One region of the Erwinia sp. AK-PDG3-5 genome, then DNA from elsewhere that is predicted to be linked to it. Evidence: predicted binding sites of a transcription regulator. Region 1 holds the regulator's gene; each other region holds the start of a gene.

The links. The regulator PurR, encoded in region 1, represses purine synthesis genes. The targets are predictions, from matches to a motif close to CANGCAAACGTTTGCNTG.
Region 2: the regulator PurR is predicted to act here: its motif matches at 1,389-1,406, upstream of purE (5-(carboxyamino)imidazole ribonucleotide mutase).
Region 3: the regulator PurR is predicted to act here: its motif matches at 2,983-3,000, upstream of tusA (sulfurtransferase TusA).

Annotation. Positions count from the first base shown of each region.
Region 1 covers NZ_CM165967.1:2,692,367-2,697,200, reverse strand. Annotated here, with positions in the region: gene punC (purine nucleoside transporter PunC) at 299-1,489, opposite strand; gene punR (DNA-binding transcriptional activator PunR) at 1,603-2,514, shown strand; gene purR (HTH-type transcriptional repressor PurR) at 2,563-3,588, opposite strand; gene cydH (cytochrome bd-I oxidase subunit CydH) at 3,873-3,962, shown strand; gene AC1UKS_RS12365 (C40 family peptidase) at 4,006-4,834, opposite strand, start outside.
Region 2 covers NZ_CM165967.1:3,506,273-3,511,106, forward strand. Annotated here, with positions in the region: gene ppiB (peptidylprolyl isomerase B) at 133-627, shown strand; gene lpxH (UDP-2,3-diacylglucosamine diphosphatase) at 627-1,352, shown strand; gene purE (5-(carboxyamino)imidazole ribonucleotide mutase) at 1,500-2,009, shown strand; gene purK (5-(carboxyamino)imidazole ribonucleotide synthase) at 2,006-3,076, shown strand; gene AC1UKS_RS16310 (helix-turn-helix transcriptional regulator) at 3,529-4,272, shown strand; gene AC1UKS_RS16315 (acyl-homoserine-lactone synthase) at 4,240-4,834, opposite strand, start outside.
Region 3 covers NZ_CM165967.1:351,952-356,785, reverse strand. Annotated here, with positions in the region: gene AC1UKS_RS01555 (lysoplasmalogenase) at 1-259, shown strand, start outside; gene AC1UKS_RS01550 (zinc/cadmium/mercury/lead-transporting ATPase) at 353-2,626, shown strand; gene tusA (sulfurtransferase TusA) at 2,662-2,907, opposite strand; gene AC1UKS_RS01540 (7-cyano-7-deazaguanine/7-aminomethyl-7-deazaguanine transporter) at 3,111-3,776, shown strand; gene AC1UKS_RS01535 (DcrB family lipoprotein) at 3,875-4,432, shown strand; gene iolE (myo-inosose-2 dehydratase) at 4,508-4,834, opposite strand, start outside.

The DNA.
Region 1 (4,834 bases):
TTCTCCATCACCCTGTGTGATTGAAACCTGAGAAATAGAATAGACAATTTCTACAGGATTTGAGAACACGCACGGATAAACCGTACGCCTGATATCCGGCGTTACAGAGGATTGTTAAGAATAGTGCCTGCAGAGTTGCGCAACGAATGCCGCGCGGGATAACACCTTGACCACCCTGTCAGGACTCAAAAAATTGCGACGAACTTGTTATTTTGTGTTGCCTGAAATGAGTATATGCTCACGCCAGGCAATATTCAATTGTTTATTGTTAGGGTGCTAACCAATTGGAATCAAGCTGTTAGCGACCGCTGTGTGCGTCCGCCAGAGCCAGCTTTTCCGCCTTCGCCCGTTGTAAAATATAGCCGATTCCTGCCAGAACAACAGTTGAGATCATCACCAGCGAGGTGGTGAACAGCGATGTGCTGATAAATGTGGAAACAATCAGACTGGCGATACAGCACAAACCCAGTTGCAGCGTGTTCTGCAGGGCAGCGGCTTTACCACTCGATTGCGGGAAAGGTAAGAGGGCATTCGACACGACAATCGGATAAATCGCACCGTTTGCTAACGCCATACCGCAGAACGGCAGCAATAACGCCACCATAGACGGATCTTCAATCTGCGCGGCGATAAAGAAAGCCACAATACTGAGGGAATAGATTGCCAGCAACCAGGGCAGCAGGGAGCGGCCTTCAGTGTGTTTCAGCAACGTACGGCAGCCAAAGCCGCCAATCAAAAAGGCCAGCGTCTGAGGCACGTAGCTCAGCCCAATGTCACCGGGAGACATGCCCAGAGCGCCAAGAATGAAGGGCGACCCGGTCAGCCAGGCGAAGAAGCTGGCTGAACAGGCGGCATAAATCAGCACGTTACCGCTGTAAACCGGCGATTTTAACAGGCTGAAAAAGCCCATTTTCTTCACGCCATCCACCACCGGCTTCTTCACCGTTGGCGCGAGGAACAAGGTGGAAATCAGCAGCACCACTGCGACCAACAGCAGGGCGACAAAAATGGCGCGCCAGCTGAAATGGTTGAGTAACCAGGCGCCCAGTAACGGCGCGAGCGCAGGCGAGAGTGCCACTAACGGCATGATCGAGGCGAATACGCGGTTTGCCTGGCTGGCGGAATAGCGGTCGACAACCAGTGCCTGCCAGCTGACGGCAGCGGCACAAATCCCCACCGCTTGCACAAAGCGCAACGCCAGCAGGGCAGCAGCAGAATTTACCCACCACATCGCGCCACAACTGACGGCGAACAGACTCAGACCCATCAACAGTACAGGCTTACGGCCAATACGATCCGACAATGGACCCCAAAACAGCTGGGCGATGGCAAAACCCGCCAGGAACAGGCTGAGGCTGGCACTGATGATCCCGGCATCGGTTTGCAGGTCTTGTTGCATGGCACCAAAGGCAGGCAGGTACATATCGGTAGCGAGGAAACCTGCCACGCTTAACAGCGCCAGGTAAACAATAAATCCTTTCGAAGGCATTCTTTTTCTCTTTATTTGTGATGAACGAAACGCCGCAGAGTGTAATCGCGTGCCATACAGCTTGTGAAACGGTAATATTTGCAGGTTGCGTTCAAAAATATTGCAGGCAGATTATGTGGTCAGAACATTCCCTTGAAGTGGTTGATGCGGTTGCCCGCAGCGGCAGTTTTACCGCAGCCGCCGTAGAGCTCCATCGCGTACCCTCAGCCATCAGTTATACCGTGCGGCAGCTGGAGGAATGGCTTGCCGTGCCGTTGTTTGAGCGTCGCCATCGCGATGTGGTGCTGACCGATGCGGGACGGGTATTCATCCAGGAAGGGCGTAGTGTCATCAAAAAAATGCTCGCCACCCGGCGACAGTGCCAGCAGGTCGCTAACGGCTGGCGAGGGCAAATTAATATCGCCGTCGATCGCATCGTTAAATCTCAGCGCACCCGGCAGCTGGTAGTCGACTTTTATCGACACTTCCCGGATATGGAACTGCATCTGTCAGCAGAAGTATTTAACGGCGTCTGGGATGCGTTGGCCGACGGGCGGGTGGATGTGGCCATCGGCGCGACACAGGCTATCCCGGTAGGAGGCCGGTTCGCCTTCCGCAATATGGGCGCGCTCAACTGGCGCTGTGTAGTCGCCTCGAATCATCCGCTGGCACGTCAGCACGCAGAAACCAGTGAAGAGGCGATCGGCGAATGGCCTTCACTGGTGCTGGAAGATACCTCAAGAGCCTTGCCGAAACGCACCACGTGGACACTGGATAATCAGCGGCGGCTGGTGGTGCCAGACTGGGAAAGCGCGTTTGACTGCCTGCTGGCGGGCTTGTGCGTGGGGATGGTGCCGGGCCATTTGGCGCAACCCCTGCTGCAAAAGGGCGCTTTGCATGAACTGACGCTGGAAGGCGGATTTCCGGACAGCCCGTGCTGCGTGAGCTGGTCTGAGCAGCAGGCTTCACCGGCGCTGAGCTGGTTGCTGGATTATCTGGGTGACAGTGACACGCTGAACAGTGAATGGCTGAAGGAAGAGTCCTGAGCCAACAGGGTGTGCCGAGGGAGAATTCTCCCTCAGCACTAAGCGGGATTAGCGGCGATAATCCAGGAAGGGACCATCGGCAACCGAACGGCGTTCGATCAATGTAGGATGTACTTCAATCGTCTGCGGTTCTTCACGCTTGCTGGTGATACGATCCAACAGCATATCGAAGGCGGTTTCGCCCAACTGTTCTTTTGGCTGGTGAACCGTGGTCAGCGCCGGTGTGAAGTAACGGGCGTTGCGCACGTTATCGTACCCGATCACCGATATATCCTGCGGAACGCGCAGGCCCATCTCATCAGCCGCACAAATTGCGCCCATCGCCATCACATCGCCACCGCAGAACACCGCCGTTGGACGCTGCTTCTGTGAGAGGATTTGCTGCATCGCCTGATGACCTGATTCTGGTTCGAAATTGCCCTGAACCAGCCACTCGTCACGCAGGGTAATGCCCGCTTCAGACAACGCTTTCATAAATCCGGCAAGACGGCCACCGCCGGTGTTGCGCTCCATCTGACCCGGGATGACACCAATATCTCGATGCCCACGGTCGATCAGATAACGCCCAGCCAGATAACCGCCTTCAAAGGCGTTGTCTTCTACCGTATCGGTAAAGTCACCGCGCGATTTACCCCAGTCCATCACCACCATCGGAATATTGCGGTTATCTTCCAGCATGGTGATCAGCTCGTCCGGGTATTCGGAACACATCACCAGCAGGCCATCGACGCGTTTCTGCGCCATCATCGACAGATAGGCCTGTTGCTTGGCAAGATCATTGTGGGCGTTACCGAGGATCAGCGTGTAGCCTTTGGCAAAACAGCGGTTTTCAATGGCTTCAATAATTTCGGCGAAATAGGGCGCCTCGCTCGAGGTAGCCAGCAGCCCGATGGTTTTGGTGTGATTCACTTTCAGACTACGGGCAACCGCGCTGGGTGAATAGTGGAGCGCCTTAATAGCGGCCCACACGGCTTCCCGCGTTTCTTCTGCAACGAAACGGGTCTTGTTGATGACGTGGGAGACGGTGGTGGTGGACACCCCGGCTTGCTTTGCCACATCTTTAATTGTTGCCATGAAATAACTACTCCTGCGCCTATCTTAACTGTTTGATAAGCCTGTTGTTAATCGTTTGCCTGGTGAGATCGAAAACCTGACGTCTGAAGTCGTTTTTTAGTTGCTGTCCGGAGTCGTCAGGAAGGAAAAAGCGCTGATTAAAGACCGCTAAACACCTTAAGGTGCGGGCCGTTGCGCAACAAAAAAAGAATTCTAACAAGGCTTGGCAGAGAAAACGAGATTTTTACCGTCAAGTATGGGAAAATTGATGGCATCATAAACTGTAGGGCTATTTAGGATTAAAAATGGATACCGATCTGAAATTCTCGTTACTGACCACGGTTTGCGCACTGTTGATGATTATGGCGTTTAGCTTCACCGCGATCATGCATTAAGTGCAAACAGGGCCGGTCTGACGATCGGCTCTGAGTATTTCTGCTATCGAATGGTTTTTGGCGTCATCATCCGGCGGGCACCAATATAGTGGCGCTGCCAGTAATCATCTGCCAGGGCGCTGACCTGAATATCCTTGCCAGTACGTGGCGACTGAATAAACTTCCCACCACCCAGATACACGCCAACGTGATCCGCCGTCTCGCGCCCGTTAATGCGGAAGAAGACTAAATCGCCTTTCTCCAGCTCATCACGTTTTATCGAAGCCGCATCATGCAGGTGATACATCTCATTCGCCGTGCGCGGGATTTTAAACTTCACTAAATCTTTGTAGGCATACCACACCAGGCCGCTGCAATCGAAGCCGGTTTTAGGCGACGTTCCGCCCCACTGGTAAGGTTTACCTAACTGGCCCATTAGTTTGGTCATCGCTGTTTCACGGGCTTTTTGATAACGGGCGCGGTGAGCTTTGCTTAACTTTAATGGCGCAGAAACAGAATCTGACGTCAGCTCTTCAGCAGTATCGACAACCTTGCCACGATGGCGGCCATAGCGTTTTTTTCCGGCGTTTAAGGTGGTTTTCTTTTTGTATTTGCTGGAGTGCAACGGGGCAGTCTCAACAGAGGCGGTTTGCAGCGAAGGTTTCTTTTTAAGCTTCAACTTCTGTACTGAGGTTAAGCGAGATTTTTTGCTGGTGGATTCTTTAACTTTTTTTGTGCTGTTGGCTTTAACCGGTCGGCGTTTACGTCGCTCATCCTCTCGGGCAGGCGTGCTGCTATCTGCCTTATGATGATTTGCATTAATAGGGGCATGTGGCGATGCGTGCGCCATATTGAAAAACAGCTGGGCAAAGGCCAGCATGAAGAGCGTGATA
Region 2 (4,834 bases), 810 kb from region 1:
CCGTTTATGCACTGATGCTGACTCGTCATCACATTTTGTGATATAAAAGCCGTCTATTAATTGCGTACTGGCGCCCTCGTGCTGCCGGTGCTGCTCTACCATTCACACTTCCAACCTTTACAGGATGAGAACATGGTCACTTTCCAGACAAATCATGGCGATATCGTTATCAAAACCTTTGATGACAAAGCGCCAGCTACCGTAGCTAACTTCCTGGATTATTGCCGTGAAGGTTTCTACGACAACACGATTTTCCACCGTGTCATCAATGGCTTTATGGTTCAGGGCGGCGGCTTCGAGCCGGGCATGAAGCAGAAAGACACCAAAGAAGAAATCCAGAACGAAGCCAGCAACGGCCTGAAAAACACCAAGGGTACGCTGGCAATGGCCCGTACTCAGGCGCCTCACTCAGCAACCGCTCAGTTCTTCATTAACGTGGCAGACAACGACTTCCTGAACTTCCGTGACGAAAGCCTGCAGGGCTGGGGTTACTGTGTGTTTGCTGAAGTGGTTGAAGGCATGGACGTGGTTGAGAAAATCAAAGCGGTCGCCACTGGCCGTAGCGGTATGCACCAGGACGTTCCTAAAGAAGACGTTGTGATCCAGAAAGTCACCGTCAGCGAATAATGCCTCACACGCTTTTTATCGCAGATTTACATCTGTGCGCAGAAGAACCGGCAATTACTGCCGGTTTTCTTGCTTTTTTACGCCGTGATGCGTTCCATGCCGATGCACTGTATATTCTCGGTGACCTGTTTGAAGCCTGGATTGGCGATGACGATCCTGACCCGCTTCATGCTGAGATCGCGGCCGCACTGCTGACCCTGAAGCAACAAGGGATCCCCTGCTACTTTATTCACGGCAACCGCGACTTCCTGGTTGGCAAACGCTTTGCCCGCGCCAGCGGCATGACGTTACTGCCGGAAGAACAGGTGCCGGAACTTTACGGTAAACGCATACTGATCATGCACGGCGACACGCTCTGTACCGACGATCAAGGCTATCAACGCTTCCGCAAAAAAGTGCATCAACCCTGGCTGCAATGGCTGTTCCTTGCCCTTCCTTTATTTGTCCGCCAGCGGATTGCGTTGAAGATGCGCGCAGGCAGTAAACAGGCGAACAGCAGCAAAGACGTTACCATCATGGATGTGAATGATGAGGCCGTAAAAGCCGCGATGACCCTTCACCAGGTGCAGTATCTGATCCACGGCCATACGCATCGCCCGGCGATTCATCAGCTTGAGGTCAATGGCCAGCCTGCCGAGAGACTGGTGCTGGGTGCCTGGCATCACGAAGGTTCAATGATCCGCGTTAGCGAAGACGAAACCACCCTGATTTCCTTCCCGTTCTGAGCCCTAAAAAAATCCCGCAAATGCCCGTTTCATGCCTGGGCAAACGTTTTCCTTGATGCCGAGTCATGCTATCCTCTTTGCCCTTCCCATCTGACCGCCCAAACGGCTTTCAGGTGACGTATGTACAATCACAGGAGTCAGACCCGCATGTCATCCAACGCCGCGCAGGCCCGCATCGCTATTGTCATGGGTTCCAAAAGTGACTGGGCAACCATGCAATTTGCCGCCGAAATCCTCACGACTCTGGCAGTGCCCTTCCAGTGCGAAGTCGTTTCGGCGCACCGCACCCCGGACAAGCTGTTCAGCTTCGCTGAGCAGGCTGCGGATAATGGCATTCAGGTGATCATTGCTGGCGCTGGCGGCGCGGCGCATCTTCCGGGCATGATTGCGGCGAAAACGCTGGTGCCGGTGCTGGGCGTGCCGGTACAGAGTGCAGCGCTGAGCGGCGTGGACAGCCTTTACTCAATCGTGCAGATGCCACGCGGTATTCCGGTTGGCACGCTGGCGATTGGTAAAGCCGGTGCGGCCAATGCGGCGCTGCTGGCGGCGCAGATTCTGGCCACCCACGATGCAGAACTGCGTTCACGGCTGGCAGCGTGGCGTCAGGCACAGACCGATGAAGTGCTGAATAACCCAGATCCGCGGGAGGAAGCATGAAGCCGGTCTGCGTATTAGGAAATGGTCAGCTGGGCCGCATGTTACGTCAGGCTGGCGAGCCGCTGGGCATCGCCGTCTATCCGGTAGGATTAGATGCCGAGCCGGAAGCGCTGCCGATCCAACAAAGCGTGATCACTGCGGAAATCGAACGCTGGCCGGAAACCGCCCTGACGCGCGAACTGGCGAACCACAACGCTTTCGTCAACCGCGATATTTTCCCGCGTCTGGCCGATCGCCTGACGCAGAAGCAGTTACTGGACCAGCTGGGTCTGGCCACCGCGCCCTGGCAGCTGCTGGCGGATGCCGCAGAGTGGCCGCAGGTGTTCAACACCCTCGGTGAACTGGCCATCGTTAAGCGCCGCACCGGCGGTTATGACGGCCGTGGTCAGTGGCGTCTGCGCGCGACGGAAACGGATTCGTTGCCAGCCGATTGCTACGGTGAATGTATCGTTGAGCAGGGCATCAACTTCTCTGGCGAAGTGTCGCTGGTGGGCGCGCGCGGCCATGATGGCAGCACCGTTTTCTATCCGTTGACCCATAACCTGCATGAGGACGGCATTCTGCGCACCAGCGTTGCCTTCCCGGATCCTGACGCAGCCTTGCAGAAGCAGGCCGAAACCATGCTGTCAGCCATTATGCATGAGCTGAAGTACGTCGGCGTGATGGCGATGGAGTGCTTTGTGGTGCCGGAAGGCCTGCTGATTAACGAACTGGCGCCACGCGTTCACAACAGCGGGCACTGGACGCAGAACGGCGCGTCCATCAGCCAGTTTGAACTGCATCTGCGGGCGATCCTCGATCTGCCTTTGCCGACGCCGGTGGTCAGCACGCCGTCGGTGATGGTTAACCTGATTGGCACCGCCGTGAATCTGGACTGGCTGAATCAGCCGCTGGTGCACCTGCACTGGTACGAAAAAGAGGTTCGTCCCGGCCGTAAAGTCGGTCACCTGAACCTGTCGGATGTGAGCAAACCGGCGTTGCAGGCCGCTATTGCGGCGCTGGTGCCGCAGTTACCTACCGAATATGCCAGCGGCATCGCCTGGGCGGTTAAGAAATTGCAGGGCTGATAGGAAAAATCTGGCAGGAACGTCGGACAAACGGACGATTTTCCTGCCCGAGCTGCAAAAGGACAGTCCTTAACTGTACTTAAGTATGGCTATCAATTACCTGGCAAAAAACGTATTGTATTGGCGAACAAAAATATAAATATTCTTTATTATTAGTACATTAGATTTAATTTGCCAACACCAAGGGAACCAGTACCAAACTTGTTATGTATAAAAAGGTAAATAATATTCACCTTTACGATACCACTGATGCGATCTGGTTCACCCTTACCGCCCCGCCCTTCTCTGCCAGTCTGACTTCAAAACGCCTGATTTTTCCGCCGACTTCCCCGACTTTATCTAGCAGTGCTTTTCCCCCGATCCGTTGCGCGCCGGGGTTAGGCGAATGTTTGGAGTTATGATAAAATTCTGTATTAACTATGGAAGAAATATTTTCCCAGGGAGATAATGACATGGCTAAATTATTTTTTGATAATCAGGCTATTAATACGTCAATCAAAGAATATCTGGAAAGGAAGCTGGTTCAGTTCAATAACATTAAATACGCCTATGCCATTATGAGTAAAAGGAATCCTGCGGATTTCTCCATTATCTCTAACCGGCAGGAGTGGTTTAAAGTTTATATCGAGAACAACTTCCAGTTTATCGATCCGGTGTTGATTACCGCTCTTTACCGTATGACGCCTTTCTCCTGGGATGAAAACCTGATGCTGAATAAAGGCGTCAAGGTACCCAAGCTGTTTGATATGGCAAGAAACCACGACATTATTAACGGTTATACCTTTGTGCTGCATGACCATAATAATAATCTGGTGGTGCTGTCGATTATGCTGGATAAACACTGCGACGATAATATTGAAGAGCTGATTCAGCTTAACAAAGATAAATTGCAGATGTTATTGATCACCACGCATGAAAAGCTGACGCAGCTTTATCAGGAGCAGTCCAGAAAAGCCGATTTCGAAGAGATGAACACCCGCGAACTGTTCACCAGCCGCGAAAACGAGATCATTTACTGGGCCAGCGTCGGCAAATCCTATCAGGAAATCGCCCTGATCCTTGGGATCAAACTCACCACGGTGAAATACCATATCGGCAATGCGGTGAAGAAGCTGGGCGTAACCAATGCCAAACACGCCATCCGTCTGGGGATAGAGCTGAACCTAATCCGTCCGGTGCTTCCTGACGGGGAATGACAGCGGCCAGCTATCCAGTTCGCAGCGTAATGCGGGAACCTTCGCTTTCACCAGCGCCATCAGCGTTGACTGGTTCGCCGCATCAACCGGCATAAAAATCAGATAGATATTCTCCTGCTTTTCTGACATTGCCTGTTCCACCACCGACACCTTCCAGCCCGACTTTTTAAATATCAGGTACATCGGATGGCTGACAATGGCGTAAATCCCTTCGTAACCATAATGCCGGGCATAATTGATCATCGAGAGAAAAAGTAACGCGCTGACGGGCTGCTGCTTAAGCTCTTTCGCCTGAACCTGATCCTTATCGATAAATAAACGGCTGGCTTCGACATAATTACCTTGCGGTAGATCAATATTTTTAAACCAGGATTTAAAGGTGCCGGTGATCATATTCGGGTATTTAATTTCAATAAAGCGCAGACTGCAAATACAGGACTCTTTATAAATGCCGAAAATATAGGTGGTTCGCGGATTATCGTATTGATCCGACTCCATATTATTTTCAGTATTGACCATCCAGTTAAGACGATCCTTGAACACTTTTTTACGGAGAGAAAAC
Region 3 (4,834 bases), 2.3 Mb from region 1:
CAGACTGGAAGATCTGCGCTGGCCGATCTGCACCTTTATCGGCATGACCCTGCTGATGGTCTGGCTGACCACCGAGCAGTATTTCTTCCGCCCAACCGATTACAGCTTCACGCTGATGGTAGGGACTTCGCTGCTGCTGCTGGCCAATATCGTCTGGCTTGTCAGCCACTATCGTCGCCGGTTCACCTCTGACCGGGCGATTGTCGCCGCCTGCTACTTTGCCGGTCACTTTATGATCGTGCGTTCGCTGTATCTGTAATCGCCGTAAAAGCCTTGACTCTGGAGTCCACTCCAGAGTGTAAGATGCGTCATCGGCGGGAGCGTTTCCCGCCGTTGCCCATCAGGAGGCGCCATGCATCAGCACTCATCTTCTTGCCCTTGTGGCCAACGCCATGCTCACAGCCAGCAGGGTTGCAGCAGTAAACCTCGCCCAACCATCAAAAAAATCTCGATGATGACCTCAGTCACCGCTGAAACCAGCTGTTGCAGCGAGGCCGGCTGCGGTTCAGGCAGCGATGCCGATGAGGAAAGCGACAGGAGAGGTTCCGCAGAACGTTTCAGCTGGATAATCAGCGGAATGGATTGTCCCAGCTGCGCACGAAAAATTGAAACCGCCGTTAGCAAGCTCAGCGAAGTCGATACGGCTCGCGTGCTGTATGCCACCGAAAAACTGGTCGTGAACGCCGATCGCGACGTCCGCCAGCAGGTTGAAGCGGCGGTGAAGCAAGCCGGTTTCACCCTGCAACGTAGCGATGCCGTCAAAACCGACGCCACCACGCCGGGCTTCTGGCAGGAAAATCGCGCCATTATTCTGCTTGCCGTGATGATGCTGGCCAGTTGGCTGATCGACCTTGTCAGCCCTGCAGCCGGACAGATCGCTTTCACCCTGACCACCCTCGCCGGTGCCTGGCCCATTGCCCGCAGCGCGCTGCGTTTGATCCGCAGCGGCACCCCATTTGCCATTGAAACCCTGATGACCGTCGCGGCCATCGGCGCATTATTTATTGGCGCCACCGCAGAAGCCGCGATGGTGCTGCTGCTGTTCCTGCTGGGTGAACGGCTGGAATCCTTTGCCGCCAGCCGCGCCCGCCGTGGCGTGACCGCCTTAATGGCCCTGAAACCGGAAGAAGCTGTCCGGGTGAGCGGCGAGAAGCGTGAAACGGTTGCCCTCAGTGAACTGCGCCCTGGCGACAGAATTGAAGTGGCCGCCGGCGCGAGATTGCCCGCCGATGCGCGCTTACTCTCGCCGTTTGCCAGCTTTGATGAGAGCGCATTAACCGGCGAATCCGTGCCGGTCGAGCGTCAGCAAGGCGAAGCGGTTGCCGCAGGCTGCCTGAGCGTGGACCGCCAGGTGCTGTTAGAAGTGGTATCCAAACCGGGTGAAAGTGCCATCGACCGCATTCTGCATCTGATTGAAGAAGCCGAATCCAACCGGGCACCGATTGAGCGCTTCCTTGACCGCTTCAGCCGCATCTACACGCCGGTGATTATGGCGATGGCGCTGCTGGTAGCGGTGATCCCGCCGCTGCTGTTCGCCGCCGACTGGCAGCCGTGGATCTACAAAGGCCTGACGCTGCTGCTGATTGGTTGCCCTTGCGCATTAGTGATTTCAACGCCTGCCGCCATCACCTCCGGGTTGGCTACGGCATCCCGTCGGGGTGTGTTAATCAAAGGCGGTGCCGCGCTGGAAAGCCTGAACGCCATCCGCACCTTTGCCTTCGATAAAACCGGCACGCTGACCGAAGGAAAACCGCAGGTCACCGCGCTGATCCCACTGGCAGAGGAGAGTGAAGATTCCCTGCTGGCCAAAGCGGCAGCGGTGGAAACCGGTTCGTCGCATCCCTTAGCCAAAGCCATCGTGGCGCTGGCTGGCCAGCGTGGCTTAACGCTGGCAGCGGCAACCTCGCAACGCGCGCTGGCCGGCAGCGGCGTTGAGGCTATCGTCAGTGGTCACTCACTGCTAATCAGCGCGCCCGCCAGGCTGGATCAAGGCACGCTCAGCCCTGAACAGCAGGAACGGGTGACCGCGCTGGAAGCAGAAGGAAACACCGTGGTGGTGCTGTTGCAGGAGAATCAGCCAACGGCGCTGATCGCCTTGCGTGACACGCTGCGTGCCGATGCCGCCGCCGCGTTGGCGGAGTTAAAAGCGCTGGATATTCAGGCGGTGATGCTGACCGGAGACAATCCGCGCGCCGCTGCGGCGATCGCCGGTGAGCTGGGCATCGACTACCGCGCAGGCTTGTTGCCTGCGGATAAGGTCACCGCGATTGGCGAACTGAATCAGCAGCAGCCGGTGGCGATGGTCGGTGATGGTATTAACGATGCGCCGGCAATGAAAGCCGCGACGACCGGGATTGCGATGGGCAGCGGCAGCGATGTCGCGCTGGAAACGGCGGATGCCGCGCTGACGCACAACCGGCTTGGCGGACTGGCGACGATGATCCGTATCTCCAGGGCCACGCATGCCAATATCCGACAAAACATCACTATTGCGTTGGGGCTAAAAGGGGTGTTTCTGGTGACCACGCTGCTGGGAATTACCGGCCTGTGGCTGGCGGTACTGGCAGACTCCGGCGCAACGGCGCTGGTCACCGCGAATGCGTTAAGGCTGCTGCGCAAACGCTGAGTGGCCCCGCGTAAAGCCGGGCCCGCAGCCGATGCTCAGAGCCCTTTCTTCAGCAGATACTTATAGGGGGTCTGCTCGGTCATCTGCGCTACCAGCTGGTGTTCCATAAAACGGCAGAAGCCGGGGATATCACGCGTGGTAGCCGGATCGTCAGCGATAATCAGCAGGGTTTCGCCCTCCTGCATATGACGCACGGTTTTACGCACCATCATCACAGGTTCCGGGCAGCGCAGGCCCATCGCATCGAGGGTTTGATCGGGATTGGCGAACAGATCGCTCATAGCAGTCTCATTAAAACGGAAGAAATACCTGCGCTCATTTTACCCTCACCTTTTGCATGTGCAAGTAGGTGCCGAGACGATAACGTTTGCGCTAAAATTAACCGTTGCAATAGCACTCTGTTTCGGTAAGATGCCGCGCAATCGCTATTGCGACACAATTTTTCATTGGGTTCCCTCACCCCAATCTTCAAAAAGGTCATATGATGATTTCGTTCTCGAATAGTCAGCGCACGCATGCGTTGATTTGGCTGTCCCTTTTCCACGTGCTGGTGATCACCTCCAGTAACTATCTGGTGCAATTGCCGATCTCCATTTTCGGTTTTCACACCACCTGGGGCGCGTTCAGCTTCCCGTTTATCTTCCTGGCAACCGATCTCACCGTGCGCATTTTTGGCGCGCCGCTGGCTCGTCGCATCATCCTTGCGGTGATGGTTCCGGCACTGTTTATCTCCTACGCCGTCTCCGCACTCTTCTATCAGGGTGAGTGGCAGGGCTTTGCCGCATTAGCAAACGTCAACCTGTTCGTTGCCCGCATCGCCTGCGCCAGCTTTATGGCCTACGCGTTGGGCCAGGTGCTGGATGTGCACGTCTTCAACCGTCTGCGCCAGCTGCCGCAGTGGTGGATTGCCCCGGCCTCCGCGATGTTCCTCGGCAATATCAGCGATACGCTGGCGTTCTTCTTTATCGCCTTCTACAAAAGTCCCGATCCGTTTATGGCGCAGAACTGGGTGGAGATCGCCCTGGTGGATTACAGCTTCAAGGTGCTTATCTGCATGATTTTCTTCCTGCCGGCTTATGGCCTGCTGCTGAATGCCATGCTGAAGCGTCTGGCGGAAAAATCGAACCGCGCTCAGATTAACTTCGGCTAAGCTGCATTCTGTGACAGAGCGACAGTTGCTTTTGCCCGCTGATTACTATTTTATGAGGGGCTGTAAAGCAGCACACGACTAACGTAAAAGGGATCATGATGCGTAACTTACTGAAATATGCCGGTATCGGCTTACTGGTGGTTGGACTGACCGCCTGCGACGGCAAAGATGACAAAGCCTCTGCGGATGATAACGGCGTCAGCAGCAGCCAGAGCAGCCAGGCCGTCACCCTGATGGACGGCAAGCTGGGCTTCACCCTGCCCGCCGGGATGTCCGATCAGAGCGGCAAGCTTGGCACCCAGGCCAATAACATGCACGTCTATGCTGATGCGACCGGCCAGAAAGCGATTATCGTGATTGAAGGTGATGCGACGACCGATGGACTGGACGTGCTGGCTGGCCGCCTTGAGCAGCAGCAGCGCAACCGCGATCCTCAGCTGCAGGTCGTGACCAATAAAGCGATTGAAATCAGCGGCCAGCCTGCTCAGCAGCTGGATACGGTGATCTCCGCCAAGAACCAGTCTTCCTGGTCTTCCGTGGTGCTGGCGAAGGTGGATGGCAAACTGCTGACCATGCAGATTACGCTGCCAGCAGAAAACCAGCAGCAGTCTCAGACCGACTCTGAGAACATCATCAAAACGATTGCGCTGAAATAATCGCCGTTGTTTGAATGACAAAAAGCCCCTGCCAGCGTGCTGGTCAGGGGCTTTCTTATTTCACTGCCGCCTCGGTTACAGGCCGGCGGTCTCGCGGATATATTTTCTGGCTTTCACCGCATACTCAAACGGATTGGCTAACGCCGGATCCTGCTCGGCTTCCACCACCATCCAGCCTTTATAGCCAGACTCGTCCAGAATTTTAAACACCGGCCTAAAGTCGATCACGCCATCGCCAGGCACGGTAAAGGTGCCTTTCTTGACGCCATCAAGGAAGGAGAGCTTCTGGCTTCTCACCTCGGCGACCACCTCATCACGCACATCTTTCAGATGCACATGGTTGATGCGCGGCAGGTACTTTTCGAGGATCGCCAGCATCTTCGCCTGGCTGCCTTCCGAATA